DNA from 2 places in the Bacillus sp. ABA4_010 genome. Region 2 is predicted to be linked to the other one. Evidence: riboswitches for the same ligand, from Rfam matches in the RefSeq annotation. Region 2 holds a riboswitch; the other holds the start of a gene.
What was found. A riboswitch is a leader RNA that binds a small molecule or an ion and turns the genes downstream of it on or off. The one in region 2 is predicted to bind cyclic di-AMP.
Positions count from the first base shown of each region.

Region 1: linked by a shared signal. The riboswitch ahead of ACXAEO_RS18620 (TrkH family potassium uptake protein) and the one ahead of ACXAEO_RS06615 (hypothetical protein) in region 2 are both predicted to bind cyclic di-AMP.

Region 1 covers NZ_JBSWUN010000003.1:3,530,463-3,538,311, forward strand. The annotation lists gene ACXAEO_RS18600 (ATP-binding protein) at 1-1,207, shown strand, start outside; gene ACXAEO_RS18605 (response regulator) at 1,309-1,995, shown strand; gene ACXAEO_RS18610 (peptide MFS transporter) at 2,369-3,700, shown strand; gene ACXAEO_RS18615 (hypothetical protein) at 3,763-4,326, opposite strand; gene ACXAEO_RS18620 (TrkH family potassium uptake protein) at 4,423-5,742, opposite strand; cyclic di-AMP (ydaO/yuaA leader) riboswitch at 5,902-6,075, opposite strand; gene ACXAEO_RS18625 (thermonuclease family protein) at 6,385-7,101, opposite strand; gene ACXAEO_RS18630 (peptide chain release factor 3) at 7,224-7,849, opposite strand, start outside.
Region 2 covers NZ_JBSWUN010000003.1:1,094,622-1,102,470, forward strand. The annotation lists gene ACXAEO_RS06600 (AzlD domain-containing protein) at 1-27, opposite strand, end outside; gene ACXAEO_RS06605 (AzlC family ABC transporter permease) at 24-743, opposite strand; gene ACXAEO_RS06610 (TrmB family transcriptional regulator) at 779-1,594, opposite strand; gene ACXAEO_RS06615 (hypothetical protein) at 1,855-2,070, opposite strand; cyclic di-AMP (ydaO/yuaA leader) riboswitch at 2,231-2,363, opposite strand; gene ACXAEO_RS06620 (AAA family ATPase) at 2,554-3,273, shown strand; gene ACXAEO_RS06625 (hypothetical protein) at 3,427-3,714, shown strand; gene ACXAEO_RS06630 (hypothetical protein) at 3,751-4,026, shown strand; gene ACXAEO_RS06635 (LysE/ArgO family amino acid transporter) at 4,065-4,682, opposite strand; gene ACXAEO_RS06640 (aminotransferase-like domain-containing protein) at 4,824-6,269, shown strand; gene ACXAEO_RS06645 (GNAT family N-acetyltransferase) at 6,329-6,769, shown strand; gene ACXAEO_RS06650 (carboxymuconolactone decarboxylase family protein) at 6,887-7,324, opposite strand; gene ACXAEO_RS06655 (Lrp/AsnC family transcriptional regulator) at 7,494-7,849, shown strand, end outside.

The DNA.
Region 1 (7,849 bases), 2.4 Mb from region 2:
TACAACAAAAGCCAAAGGAGAAAAAGGCATGGTCATCCGCTCTTTCGTTCCTATTATCAATGAGCAGCATGAACAAGTAGGAGTCGTCATTGCCGGCTATATTCTTCCTAGTTTTCTAGAGGTCCTGCTCAGTTTAAAAAAGGAAATTTTCTTCACAGCTGGACTATCACTATTATTCGGAGGCTGGGGAGCATGGTTACTAGCTTCACATATTAAAAGGCAGATGTTTGAACTGGAACCTGAGGAAATTGCTAGACTACTTACCGAAAGAACCGAAACGTTCAATGCGATGCACGAAGGCGTCATTGCCATTGATATTAACGAAAAGATTACAGTTTTTAATGATAAAGCAAAAGAAATGATGGGCATCACAGGTGATGTAATAGGACGTAACATTCATGATGTCATTCCAGATACAAAGTTGCCTGAAATTTTAACGTTGAATCAACCTGTCTACAATAAGGAACTGCAAGTGAGAAACTTAAACATTTTAAGCAATCGCATCCCAATTAAAGTAAACGATAAAACAATAGGTGCTGTCGCTGTTTTCCAAGATCAAACGGAAGTAAAAAAACTGGCAGAAGAACTAACAGGGGTTAAAGCTTTTGTAAGCGCTTTGAGAGTGCAGAACCATGAACATATGAATAAACTTCACACTATTGCTGGGTTAATTCAACTTGAAAAAAAAGAAAGCGCCTTAGAATATGTCTTTCACCTTTCAGAAGAACAGGGAGAATTAACCCGCTTTCTTAACAAAAATATACGAAACGACAGCCTTTCAGGACTTCTGTTAAGTAAAGTCAGTCGAGCAAAAGAGCTAGGGATTACATTAAGCATTGACCGGCACAGTCAACTCCACTCATTCCCTCCTTCTCTTGATCATCATGACTTTGTCATTATTATTGGAAATCTAATTGAAAATGCCTTCGATTCATTCCAGGGAATGGCTCTCCCAACTAAAGAGGTTTATTTAAGCATTGAACAAGACGATGACATCCTTTCTATTTTAGTAGAGGATAACGGAGGTGGAATGGAAAAAGAGCAGGTGCCCTATATTTTTAACGAGGGCTTCTCCACAAAAGAGAAGGAAAATCGGGGGATTGGTTTACACCTTGTCAAACAAATTGTTCAAAAAGGAAATGGAAATATACACGTTGAAACCGAATTGAACAAAGGGACGTTGTTTACAGTCACCTTTTTTATATAAGGTCAACTCGGACAAGTTACTTTCTAAATAGAGAAATGAAAATCAAGAACTCGGTGTTTAGAAGCTTTAAACGCGGTTAATACCAAAGGGGGAGTTTTTGGATGACAACACAACAATGGAACGTTCTTCTTATTGAAGATGATCCCATGGTGCAAGAAGTAAATCGCCAGTTTATTGAACAAATAGACGGGTTTAAAGTAATTGGCTATGCATTGAATGGATTTGACGGCATAGAACTCGTCAAAAAGCAGTGCCCAGATTTAGTCATCCTTGATATGTATATGCCTAATCAAGATGGCCTCACCACCCTTCAGCAGCTTCGTGGGGAAGGGTTTAATACCGATGTCATTGCTGTTACCGCCGCAAGTGATATGGAAACGGTCAGAAAAGTGTTACAACTTGGAGCCATCGATTATATTATGAAACCTTTCAAATTTGAACGAATTAAGCAAGCTCTGGAGCGCTATGCATCGTTCCATGCAAGAATAAATGAAAAACCGATTCTCACACAACAAGAATTAGATGGCATTCGACTTCAACAAGGTGATGAAAAATCAACCTCTCTTCCAAAAGGGCTCCATGCGCTTACGTTAAAAAACATTAAAGATTATTTGTCGAAGCAATCGATGCCGGTTTCGGCTGAAGATGTCGCAGAGGGAATTGGTATTGCTCGCGTAACGGCAAGACGTTATTTAGAATTTTTAGATCATAGCGGCCATGTCCAATTGCACATTGAATATGGAGGAATTGGAAGACCTGTTAATCGATATGCTTTAATCAAACGCTAGCTTAAAGGCTGGCGTTTGATTTTCAGTGGAAGAAAGGATTCACCGCTCACACTCCTCCCACTAATAATATATCAATATAACGGTATTTGTATTTTTATTCCTTTCTAAATATTTAAAAATAACTAAATATTACATTTTATTGTAACTCCCTTCATTCCAAAAACAGCTTAAACCTATATAAATTAAGCATAATCGTGAAAATTCTCAGTATTTTTTAATTCATCAGTGATTTTTCCATATAATTTCATTGACGAATGCGTTATTTGTTTAATAAAATAAAGAACATGTAATTATTTTGTAAATTTCAACACCTTTCTTTTAAATTTTTTGTAAATTTAAAATGATTGGTAATTAGTAGTAGGGGGACATGATTATGCAAGCAGCTGCAAACAAAGACGTACAGCAGCCAAACCAGTCCAGCAAAAAACATCCACCTGGACTCTATCTGCTGTTCGCAACTGAAATGTGGGAGCGTTTCAGTTACTATGGAATGAGGGCACTTCTTGTACTTTATTTAACAACTGCCGTGATTAATGGCGGATTAGGTGTCAATGAAAGTACCGCAATGGCTATTTACGGCTTTTTCACTGGTGCCGTTTATATTACTCCAATGGTTGGAGGATATTTATCTGATCGCTTCTTAGGAAGAAGACTCGCTATCACAATCGGTGGTATTTTAATGGCTCTTGGAAACTTCTCGTTATTTGCCAGCCAAAGTATGACCGCTTTATATATCGGTCTTGGACTATTGATTATCGGGAATGGTTTCTTTAAACCAAACATTTCAACACTTGTTGGTGAGCTTTACAGCGAAAACGACTCTCGCCGTGATGGTGCCTTCACTATTTTCTATATGGGTATCAACATTGGAGCGTTCTTTGCACCGTTAGTAGTCGGACTTATGAGTTATAAGTACGGATTCTTGACAGCGGCTATCGGGATGGTTATTGGACAATTAGTTTTCAACTTGCTCGGCAATCGCTACTTAGGTGATATTGGGAAAGAAGCAGTGGGCAAACCTCAAGTTTCAGCAAATGAAAAAGCTGCTGGTCCTTTAACACCAAAAGAAAAGAAACGTACAGCAGCAATTGTCATTTTAGCAGTGTTCGTTATTGCTTTCTGGGCTGCATTCGAGCAAGCCGGAAGCTCTTTAACTCTTTATGCACACAATCAAATTGACCGTGATGTATTCGGATTTACAGTTCCAACTCCATGGTTCCAATCATTAAATCCATTATTCATTGTCATCTTAGCACCCATTATTTCTGCTTTATGGATTAAGCTTGGTAACTCTAAAAGCGGTGACTTAAAAACACCGACGAAGATGGCACTTGGATTAATTACGGTTGGCTTAGGCTTCTTAGTACTACTTCCTGCTGTTATGCACACAGGAAACGATGAATTACTAAAAGCAAACATCTTATTTATGATTGTGACGTACTTCCTGCATACATTAGCAGAATTAATGATTTCACCAGTTGGTTTATCCATGGTAAGTAAAATTGCTCCAATTAAATTTGCTTCCTTATTAATGGGAGTGTGGTTAGCAAGTTCAGCTGTAGCCAACATGGTTGCTGGTCAATTAGCAGCCTATACGCAATCTCTAGGTTACTTGGAGATTTTCAGTGTAATTGGTTTTGTGACAATCGGTTTAGGAATTATCTTGTTATTGCTTTCTAAACCAATTGCGAAATTAATGGAATAGAAAAAGAGAATCACAAAAAGGCCCGTACATAAATGATTTCATGTACGGGCCTTTTTGATTCATCATTCTGCAACTGTCGCTGCCTTTTTTTGGCCTTTATCAGGAGACTTTATACCAAGCTCGGCTAACTGAGCGTTCATGTCATCCATGATTGCTCGGGCTTGGGCTTTTGTTTCCTCATCAAGGTCAGCAAATACGTCAGGACGCTCACCTTTTACTCCCTTAGCTGGACGTTCAATCCCTAGCTCAGCTAATTGTGTTTGTGCTTCTTCTTGCGTTATTGAACCTTCTTTCACTTGATCCTTAATTGCTTGCACTTTTTCTTTTGTTTCTTCATTTAGATTAGCCAATCCATCAGGACGTTCACCTTTTCCGTCTTTAGCTGGAAGTTCAACCCCAAGTTCCACTAATTGAGCTTTTGCCTTTTCCACAATTTCCTGCATTTTTTGTTGAGTAGCTGCATCTACATTTTGTTCCCATTTTCCTTTCACCATTTGCGCTGAAGGAGCTGGAGAACTTGTGCTGTCTGTTGCAGCCGCAGCGGCAGGAAGGGTTGCTCCCCCGATAATCCCTACTGATAAAGCACCTGTCATTACATAACCAAATAATTTCTTTTTGTTCATCATTTTTATTTCCTCCTCAAATTATGTATGGGGATGTTGTTTACATGCATTACTTTAACCCCCCCATGGTGAAAAAATAGTGAAAAGAAAATAAAATTTCTACCCCGCTAAAATATCTTCTTTCGGATATTTAATTTTAGCATGTTCCTTTTTAGCTAAAGAAAACATAAGGGTAAGCGGACCAAGTTTCCCTAAACTCATCATAAAAATAAGTACAAGCTTTCCTGTAAAGGACAGTTCAAATGTGAGCCCCATAGACAGACCGACCGTGCCAAAAGCAGAAATAACTTCAAAAAGAATTTTTACAAATGGGGCTTCTTCTGTAATGGTCATAATAAAGACCGCAGCAAAAATAAACAATAGACTCGTCATGCTGATTGCCAACGCTTTAAATACAAGCTTTTCATCAACTCCTCGTCTAAACACATGAATTTGTTCTTTTCCTTTTAAATACGTAAAAACCGATAACACAATAATTAGAAAGGTTGTAAGCTTAATCCCCCCTCCAGTTGAAGCACTTCCTGCTCCGACAAACATAAGGAACATCATATAAAAAGCTGTCGAATCTTTTAAACCTGTCATATCAATGGTATTAAATCCAGCTGTCCGTGGGCTTACTCCTTGAAAATAAGCTGACCACAACTTTCCAGAACCATCCAGTGTACCTAACGTTTTCGGATTATCCATTTCCAGCAGTAAAATCATAACCATACTCACTATGTTAATCAACAGTGTCCCTGTCAACATGAGCTTTGAATGAAGACTAAGCTTTCTCCATCTCTTTTTGTTGCGCAAATCTATTAGGACGGTAAACCCTAATCCTCCAATAATAAAAAGGAACGTAATCACCACATTAATGAGCGGATCGTCCGCGTATTTCATTAAATTATCAGGAAGCAAGCCAAATCCCGCGTTATTAAATGCAGAAACCGCATGAAAGAAACTGAAGTACAACCCTTGCGCTACTCCAAATTCAGGTATCCAGCGAATCGATAAAAACAGTACGGCAATGAGCTCGATTATAAAAGCAAAGACAAATAAATGAATCACAAGCCGTATGACTCCTCCGAACGATGTTTGGTTAAGCGAATGCTGGATAAGCACCCGCTCGCGAAATCCAATTTTTTTGCCAAGCATTAAAAAAAATAAAATGGCAAAAGACATAATTCCAAGACCGCCAATTTGAATCCATAACATAATAATCGTTTGACCAAACTTTGTATACACGGTACCGGTGTCGACCACCGCTAACCCCGTCACTGTCGTAGCGGATGTAATAGTAAAAAAAGCATCAACCCAGCTGATCGGCTCTGTCGTTGCAATAGGCAATTTTAATAACCATGCTCCGACTACAGTAAAAAAACTAAAAAAGATAATGAGAAGCTGAGGGGGAGTCATTTGAACACTTTTTAATTTCATAAAAAGCTTCCTTCCTTCTTCAGTGATTACTTCCATAACACAAAAAGCCCTCTCCACTAAATCATTGAAAGTCAATAAATTAGCGAAAAGGGCTTGTTTATGAGTGCATGAAAAAAGACAGCATCCTCCTTCAGGCACCCTCCTTCTTATTGGAGTGATCCCTTCTCTCAAAAGTGCTGACGAGGTTAGCTGTCGGGTTCGGATTTGAGAGTATCCTACTTGAATTCAAGATTCACCCCTAGGAACAATTTGATGCCAGATTGTTCCGTGACTGTTGAAACAGCCCTTCATGTGGTTCCCCCGCTCCTGTTACGGATTAAGCAAGTTTAATAAAAATTAGTTTTATGAAAGTAATCATAATTCCGGCAAAGCAACCTGTCAAGACTATTCTTATTGACTTTTGCTCGCATACATTTTCTCTTTCCTGTCTATTCTATTAAAGACTGTAGACAGGAAAGAAAGGAGTGTTAGAAATGAAACTGATAGCAGTATGTAGACATTGCAGCGGTGTAGGCAGGACACAGACCTCTATTCCTTTTTACAAACGAACATGCTCTTGTTGCAATGGAAGCGGCAAACTTGTCCAAACTCTATCAGAATACCGAGGTGCTCTTTAAAAGAAAACAAGCGTGACATCTCTTGTTACTTAGGGGCACGAAATCCTGCTGCTTCCGCCTCTTTTTCTGTACAAAACATCATTTCCGGCTTTGTCACCTTATATTGAGGACTTTGCGGAGTGTGATAAATTTTTTCTCCCTTACTATTAATATTTCCTTTAATCACTGGATTTGCACATTCCCCAAAGGTCGCTTCACTTTCTGTCGTTTGTTGCTTATTCGCCCCATCGAATCCTTCACTCGTTACATAATTCTCAAGTGACCATATCTTTCGCTCTTGCTCTTGAGCGACTCGCTGCACGTCCCGAAAGCGGTCGACATATTTCGTATTTGGCTCAAATACATAAGCGACACGAGCATATCCTTCTTCAAGCAACCATTCATTCAGCATTTTCCCATCCGTCCATACATACGCAAGTAAACGCCCATATTTATCGCGTTCTCCTACATCAAGCTCTAATTCAACACTTGCACCTTTAGGAAGTTGCTCTTTCACAAAATTACTCGCCTCTATCGCATATGGTTGAACAGGCTTCGACGGATGAACCGATTCGGGGGTATCTACAAGCAACAAGCGAACCGTCTCAGATTTTCCATTTACTTCTACTTTTAATGTATCCCCATCCACCACTTTTTCGACAATAGCAGGAATATAACTCGATTCCTGTTGGCAGGCGGCCAGCACAAGCCACATGACCACTCCTGATACCATTAACAGCCCTCTCCTCAATCCGTTCTTCACGTTTTATCTCCTCCTTCTCTTTTTGAAAAGCTCTGTTACCATCTTTCACACCTAGCCAACAGAGCGATGGAAAAAGAAAAGAGTCTGGCTGACGCCACACCCTTTTTTATTCTTTTCAACTCTTAAAACGTGCTTCGCAATTCAACAGATGGATATTTATCCTGGAACATTCGTAGAACAAAATCGTTTTCAAATAACAGAACCGGGTTTTCATATCGATCTTCTACTAACATAACACGGGAATCTGTCATTTTATCCTGCAAATCTTCCTTTTTAATCCACTTTGCTGCCTCATGGCGCATTCGCTGGAATTCAATATCGACTCCATATTCGTTCTTCATTCGATATTCAAACACTTGGAATTGCAGTTCCCCGACCGCTCCAAGAATATAATCACCGAAGTATGGCGTTCGATATAATTGTACAGCCCCTTCTTGCACAAGCTGGGTAATCCCTTTTTCAAAGTGTTTCCCTTTTAAAGCATTTTTCGCTCGAACTTTCGCAAATAATTCAGGCGGGAACGTCGGCAACGCATTAAATTCAAAGTTGGCCGCTCCTTCTCCTAAAATCGTATCACCAATTTGATACGTTCCGGAATCATACAGTCCGATAATATCTCCTGCATACGCTTCATCAACCGTTTCCCGGCTTGAAGCTAAAAACTGATGAGATTGAGACAATTTAATTTTTCGGCCTGTTCGCGGCAATGAGACATTCATACCACGTTCAAACTTTCCTGAGCATACAC
Region 2 (7,849 bases):
CCCTAAGTAAAGAAGTAGCATGTTCATGCGGTCACCTCGTCTCTTTGTTGTTCAGCTGGCGATTGTACGGTTTCATTGTTGAAAAAATAACCGAAAGTAAAAGCAATGATGCCTGCTGCTAAAAGATGCAGCCCGTAAGGCAAAATAAAGGCGAGCAAGACGGCAGAAATGCCGCATAATCCAAATACTGCAACCCGAAAAAGGGAGGTAAACTGAAAATAAACAAGTGCAAGGAACAAGGCAGTGAAGCTGAAGCCTAAACCGAGCTTTCCTGGATCTGGAATGAGACTTTGCGTCAATGTTCCAAGCCATGTGCCCCCGACCCATGTCGCATACAATGTCAAGCTGACGGCGGTAATATACGCCTTCGTCGCACGATGACGGCGAAAATGATTCATCGTGATTGCATATTGTTCGTCAATAAGGAAAAATGCCATCACGGTAGAGAATTTTTTTGAAAACGGCTGGTAATAGGGGGACATAGAAAGCCCCATTAGTAAATGGCGTGAATTGACAAAAAAGGTGACAAGAATAATCGTCCACATGCCCGTTTGATCTCCTAAAAGTGACAAGGCGGTAAACTGAGCGGAGCCGGCAAAGACAATGAGCGACATGCCGACACTTTCTAAAACAGATAACCCTGTTTGCACTGCCAACATTCCGAAAATGCCCCCGAATAAAATAAAGCTAAAAGCAATAGGAAGTGCATCGAAAAATCCTCTTTTCCAATCATTATCGTTCATGTTTCGTTTCTCCTTTAAACGTGATGAAATGCTTATCAACGGTTGTACCGCTGTCCTGTGACAATTTGATATAAATCAGGGCGGCTGCACCAAAGCGCACTCAGCTTGTCAGCGCCAAACTCTTTTGTCATTTCCTCAAACATAATATCATGGCGGATGTATTCAATAGCAACAAGCACTAACGCCGGGTTTTTTGTTTTCACTGCCCACGGAATGGTCTCATCTGTGAAATTGGCGATGACAACTTCTTCACCGTCTCGTGCCGCAATCGTTAAGTTTCCGCCGATTCGCTCTCGAACGACTTCAGGAGACATATAGTTATGATGGAACGTATGACCAAGTGTTTCATGTTCTGCTCCGAACACAACGGATAAAACAGGAACATCTCGACTGACGGCCTCATCGACGCTCTCTTTTAACAAGGGTACTTGAGGCTCCCAAACGGACAACCAAAGTTCTTCGTTTGCTTCTTTGATGATGTGCCGAATTTCTTTAAGGACTTGCTCGTAACCGTCCATGTGAACAATCACATCAATAGAGGGTTTAGACTGTAAAGATTGCAAAGTTGTTTCTAAATAGTCCACCGTTTCTGAAAAATCTTTTCGCATCCTTGCCAGCATATCCTTAGCCGGGACAGGGGCATATTGAACTGGATCAGAAGGGACAATGTAGCCAGCCCCTTTATCAATCAGTTTGCCGAGCACTTCATAAATCATAGAACGCGGCACGCCGGATTGTTTGCTCACTTCATAGCCTGTAGCCGGTGCATGCTGCAGCAGGGTTACATATGCCTTGCTTTCATATTGAGAAAAACCTAGTTTTTGTAAATGAGGATATAGTTCTTCACTCATAATCGTCTCCTTTTATAGTCGTTAGAATTATTACTACTAATGATAAATTCAGAAAATTCTAATGTCAATCCTTTCCTTTATCAATTTTTCGGCAGTATTTGACTTAGTAAAAACAAAAACAGACTCATCCGTACGGCGGAGAGTCTGTTTCTATTAATATATAAATCGATCTAGAAAATTCGACATGACCAAAGAGCGGTCATGTCTTATTTTAATTATTCATGGAGTCTAAAGAAAAAACTCACTGATAAGAGTTTCTTTTATTCTCCCCGGCGCTTTCCGATTTCTTGAATTAAAATAAAGTTTTCGAGGGCACTTTTGGACATGCTTTTACATTGGAACGGTTTGATTTCTAAACTATTTTTTTCCTCAACGTCATCAGAAATGACGATATAATCACAGATTAATTTTTCGACCATCTTATTTTCGGTTGATTGATGGGAAAAATGAATATCCGTTAACAATACTTTTAACATACATATGCTCCTTTTCATATGAAATTCTCGATGGTTTTAGCGGTTTTGTTTGAAAAACATGCCCGGTATTTGAATCAATTCATAACGTCAAAAAGGCCATCGAAAGAGAAAACCTCTTTATGGCCTAATCTACAGAGAGACAGAAAAATTTACCAAAAGTCGTTTCTCCCAAAACGCTTACGAGGTTAGCTGCCGGATTAGGACTTCGAGAATAGCCCTCCCTTTTTTAAGGATTCACCCCATTAACATAAGTGGTTCCCCCGTTCTGTTCACAGACTCAGCGATTTAAGACTTTATTTAATTGCTACTTATGATATCTTAAGGCGAGAAGGACCGTTTGTAAATAAGAAATTATGTAAGTTCACACAAATTTTTCAACGTGCCCAATGCTTCTCTAACAGAATGACTACGTGAGGGAAATGACGGTATTTTGCACGTGAATAAGATGATACAATATATGAAAATGTTTTGTAGGTGATGACTATGTTTTTAAAAAGAATAACACTACTTCGCGATAAGGTTGAAGCGTTTCAGCAATATCCATTTTCCATTCCTTCGATTAAAAATTTGGACGTGCTAGATTTAAAGAGCAACGTTACTTTTTTTGTTGGGGAAAATGGTTCAGGCAAATCGACACTGCTGGAGGCGATTGCCGATAAATGCGAGTTTAATACAGCAGGTGGAGGACGGAACAATCAGTATGATGTCTACGCCGCGGATTCCGCTTTAGGGGATTATATTCGCTTATCATGGCTACCGAAGGTGACGAACGGCTTTTTCATGCGAGCAGAGTCTTTTTATCATTTTGCTACGCACATTGACGAAGTAGATAATACTGGTTTTGGAAGCTATGGCGGCCGCTCTCTCCATGAACAGTCGCACGGGGAATCTTTTTTATCTCTTTTCTTAAACCGTTTTAACGGAAAAGCTATTTATTTATTAGACGAGCCAGAGGCTGCACTATCGCCCCAAAGGCAGTTGTCGTTTTTGAAAATCATTCATGATTTGAGCGCTCGTGGCAACTGCCAATTTATTATCGCCACACATTCGCCCATTTTACTCGGCTATCCGGATGCAACGATTTTTAGCTTTGATGAAGGAAGAATTGAAGAGATAGAGTATGAGATGACGGACCATTATAAAATTACGAAATATTTTTTGCAGCATCGTGAGAGAATGCTTAAAGAAATTTTAGAAGATTAAAAGAAAACCTGTCATAGAAATCCAGGAACATTCAGGATTGTGTGACAGGTTTTTTTGTGAGAACTGGTGTTATGTCCTCTATGTAAAAATGGGAAAATAGATATGTTTTCAGCGCGGTAAAAAGGGTATACACACAGCAAGAGGTGATGAAAAGTGAAGGAACAGACGTTAGAACGCTTTCCACTTGTCGTTTCATTATTAGGACAACTAGTGGAAGAAAGAGAAATCGACGATGAGAGATTATTAAAACTGACAGAACTATCCCATTTATTGAAAGAAGATGTCCAAATAAATGAACGTACGACGCAAGTTTTAGCGGATGTTGGTACGCTCGGACAAGACATGTTGGAGCTTCAAGAAGCGGAGCGAACCGCATTTATTGAAGCTAAACAAGAACGGTTTGTAGAGTATTATTCTCACCTTAAACAAGTGATTGAGTGATAAATGATACGAAAATGATAAAGGGAGGAATCATGAATGAAAAGCGTACGACTAAAACCCGTTTTATTGACAAGTGCAGGAGTTTCGGCGTTACTTTGGCTCTATCCGAAAGAAAACAGAGAAAAAGTGAAGGAAACGTTAAGGCAATGGAAACAGAAACAGTCAAGCTCGGAAACAGTCAAAAAGCTGGATGCCTTCCCAATTGAGAAAGCAGGACACCCAGATCCGTATGACCTTGAAGATAATAACATGGTCAGCGAAGGTGCGATGTATGCCGTTCATTATTATAATGTAGAAAAAGAAAAAGTATAACAGACACCCCCTTCCCGCTGGAAGGGGGATTTTGCTTGTTATGATTGAAACAGTGAAATGCCCATATAGAGAGCGACTCCCCACATAAAACAAGCCGACACTTTGTTGAGAAGTTGAAGGGTTTTCCCTGATTGGTCGAGTCGGCTTGTCATTTTTCCTGCGAAGGCTAGGCTAAAAAACCAAATCCATGACACAATTAAACAAGCAAGTGTAAACGCTGTTTTCTCCATGCCGCTATATTGGAGAGAGCTTGTGCCAATCACACCGACTGTATCTAATACTGCATGCGGATTGAGCAGGGAAACGGATAAAGCAAATAAAATTTGCTGTTTCGCTGAAAGTGGGGCAAACGTTTCCTCATTAACCAGGTTCGGGGTACTGTTCCACGATACCCATCCCATATACAACAGAAAAATAATCCCGAATAGAAGAAGCATTACTTTCAGCCATGAAAATTGCAAGACTATGACGGATACACCTGTAATTGCAAGCAAGATTAAAGCGGTATCGCATAAGCAGGCTGTCAAAATGACGGGAAGCGCATGGTAATAGCGCTTTTGCAGTGCACCTTGATTAAAAACAAATACATTTTGTACACCAAGCGGTAAAATGAGGCCGAACGCCAACAAAAAACCGTGAGTAAGGGCTTGAAACATTTCGTTCACTCCTAAATCGATTGATTACAATGAAAGTATAGGCGATGGTTTTTCAAATGTCCTCAACCAATTGGTTTGTTTTTGAACCAACCAAGTTTTACACTGAATAGAGTGAACTAGATGTTAAGGGAGAGGATATAGATGGATTGGAAGCCCGATCGAGCCTCTAAGGTGTCGCTCTACATTCAAATTAAGGAGCAGATTGAAGCAAAAATTGAAAACGGGGAGTGGACAGTAGGGACAAGAATCCCAACGCAGCGCCAGCTTGCCGAGCAGTTTCAAGTGAATCGAAGCACCATTGTGTTAGCTTTAGAAGAGCTGGCAGCGGATGGATTGATTGAAGGGAAGACAGGAAAAGGAACAACAGTCATTAACAACTCCTGGTCTTTAATGGGACGTCAATCTCCTCCTGACTGGAATCACTATGTCAAATCCGGTCTATTTGCTCCTAATGTACCGATGATTCAAGATATTAATGAAATAGAATTTTGGCCTGACATTATCCGGCTTGGAACAGGAGAGCTCGCTCCAAGCTTGTTTCCGAAAGAGAACATGAAGACGGTGTTAAACCGTGTTGGAGAAAAAATGGAATCGATGGGATATGAAGAACCTAAAGGCTTACTGCTGCTCCGTGAGCAATTGGCTATTCGTTTACGTTCAAAAGGAATACCGATTTCCGCATCTGGTCTATTAATTACATCTGGTGCACTGCAAGCACTGCAGCTTATTTCAGTCGGTATTTTGCAAACCGGATCGGTTGTATTGCATGAAACACCGTCATATTTGCGTTCCTTGCAGTTATTTCAATCAGCGGGCATGCGGTTAATGGGAATCCCGATGGACAGGGACGGACTTCAAGTAAAGCTCCTAAAAGAGCGGCATGCGGTGGGGAAACCATCCATTTTGTATACCATTCCGACGTTTCATAATCCGACCGGAACCGTTATGTCACAAGTGAGGCGGCAGGAGCTGATGGAATTTGCTGAGAAAAAGCAGCTTCCAATCATTGAAGATGATGTGTACGGGGATTTATCATTTGACGAACTTGTACCGCGGTCGTTAAAGAGTATCGATAAAAGCGGGCTTGTTTTGTATGTAGGGAGCTTTTCGAAAACGTTGAGTCCTGGTTTACGAATTGGTTGGATTGCTGGTGCGGAGTCTGTCATTAACCGTTTAGCTGACATTAAAATGCAAATGGATTACGGGTCGAGTTCTCTTTCCCAACTGGCAGCAGCCGAATGGCTTGAAAGCGGCCTTTATGATGAGCATCTTCATTCTGCTAAGAAACAATTAAAAAGAAGAAGAACGTTAGCTGTAAAGGCTCTGAATACATATTTGTCTGATGTAGCGGAATGGACCGTTCCAGACGGTGGTTTTTACATTTGGGTTAAAATTCTTCCGTCGATTTCGATGCAAAAGCTGTTTGAGGCAGCAAAAAAAGAAGGAGTGTTAATTAATCCAGGAAGCATTTATGATCCTGCTTCGAATCAAACCATCCGTCTTTCTTATTCTTATGCCGAGGAAGAAGAACTTGAAAAGGGGATTTATAAGCTTGCTCAATTGATTAAACAAACGGATACACTTTGAAGCAAATTCATTTAAAATAGAGAAGGTGTTTTGAGTCATTAGAGAAAGGATGATCGTCGATGAGTTTTACATATTGTCTATATAACGCCATTCCCGAAGCGGGTGTATTAGAGGGGATTTTAGCACTGCATAGAGCGATTTTTGGTTCTTCTGATGACGTAGTTACTAAAATGGCACGTAAACCAAATTTGTTAGTCATGACGGCTGTAGAAGACAATAAAATTATAGGATATAAAATCGGGTATGAAATGGATGAGAACACCTTTTATAGCTGGTTAGGTGGAGTCGATATTAACTATCGAAAGCATGGTGTTGCTTCAATGTTAATGAAAAAGCAACATGACTATTTAAAAGAAAAAGGCTACAAGGTCGTTCGAACAAAAACGATGAATAAATGGCGCGGTATGCTTATTTTAAATATTAAACATGGCTTTGATGTCATCCACACGTATGTCGATGAAAAAGGATTACATAAAATCGTGCTGGAAAAAAATTTGTGAAGCCGAAACTCTTGAACGGAACAGAATAATATAAATACACCCAAACATGCCTTATTTCTAGAGAAGGACGTTTGGGTGTAAAATCTAAAAATTTTTCATTCTAGTCTAAAGTCCAGCTTATCTACTGACATTTGAATTTTCTGTATGGGCTGGTTGCAAATCCATTACCGCCCCGAAAAATTGTGAAGCCGTTGTGAAACAGATAAAAGCACAAAGTTCGCTGATTTCTGCTTCTGTGAATGTTTCCTTTAAGACCATGAAAATCGATTCTTCTATTTGTCCTCGCTGTTTTAAAAATACTTCCGCAAAGCCGGCCGCTACAGTGGTTTTCTCATCGAATTGCTCACGATTCGGCTTTCCTTTTGCCTTACAATATTCACATCCATTCTCTTGGGCAAGCACTTTCCGAACTTGTTCTTTCAAGGCTGCTGATAGTTGTCCATCCTCTTCAAGAGTCTCGCCTAATCCATTCCACGCTTCCATGATTAGCAAGTTATGCCCTAATAGTTGCTGAAACGGTGTGTCCCCATGTGTAGATGTTGAAATTCTAGTCATCTTTGTTTATTCCTCCTTATAATTTATCCCGCTTTAGCGAGCAGTAAGCTTCTAACGATGGGAGTTTCCTTTATCGTACTGAAAATATGGACGAAAATCCGTTCCATTTGCTACGAATACAGGATATATTTATTTCAAATGATATTCTTTTTAAATAAGGAGTAAACAAATGAAAATCGATTCCGTGGATATGCAAATTTTAAAGCAGCTTAGTGCGAATTCTCGACTTTCCATCCGAGAGTTGGCAAAAAAAGTGAATTTATCCGCTCCTTCTGTGGCGGAAAGGGTAAGGAAGTTAGAAGATGAAGGGGTCATTGAAGGATATACAGCGAAAATTAATTATGAAAAATTAGGCTACTCCATTAAAGCGATTTTGGAAGTCACCATTAAAAATGGGAAGTCTGAGCGATTTAAACAATATATTGAACATCATCCAAGAGCTGTGTTTTGTTACCGAGTGGCAGGACCGGCATGTTATATGGTTCAAATTTCGGTAAGGGAGTTGCAGGAAATAGAGGAGTTTAT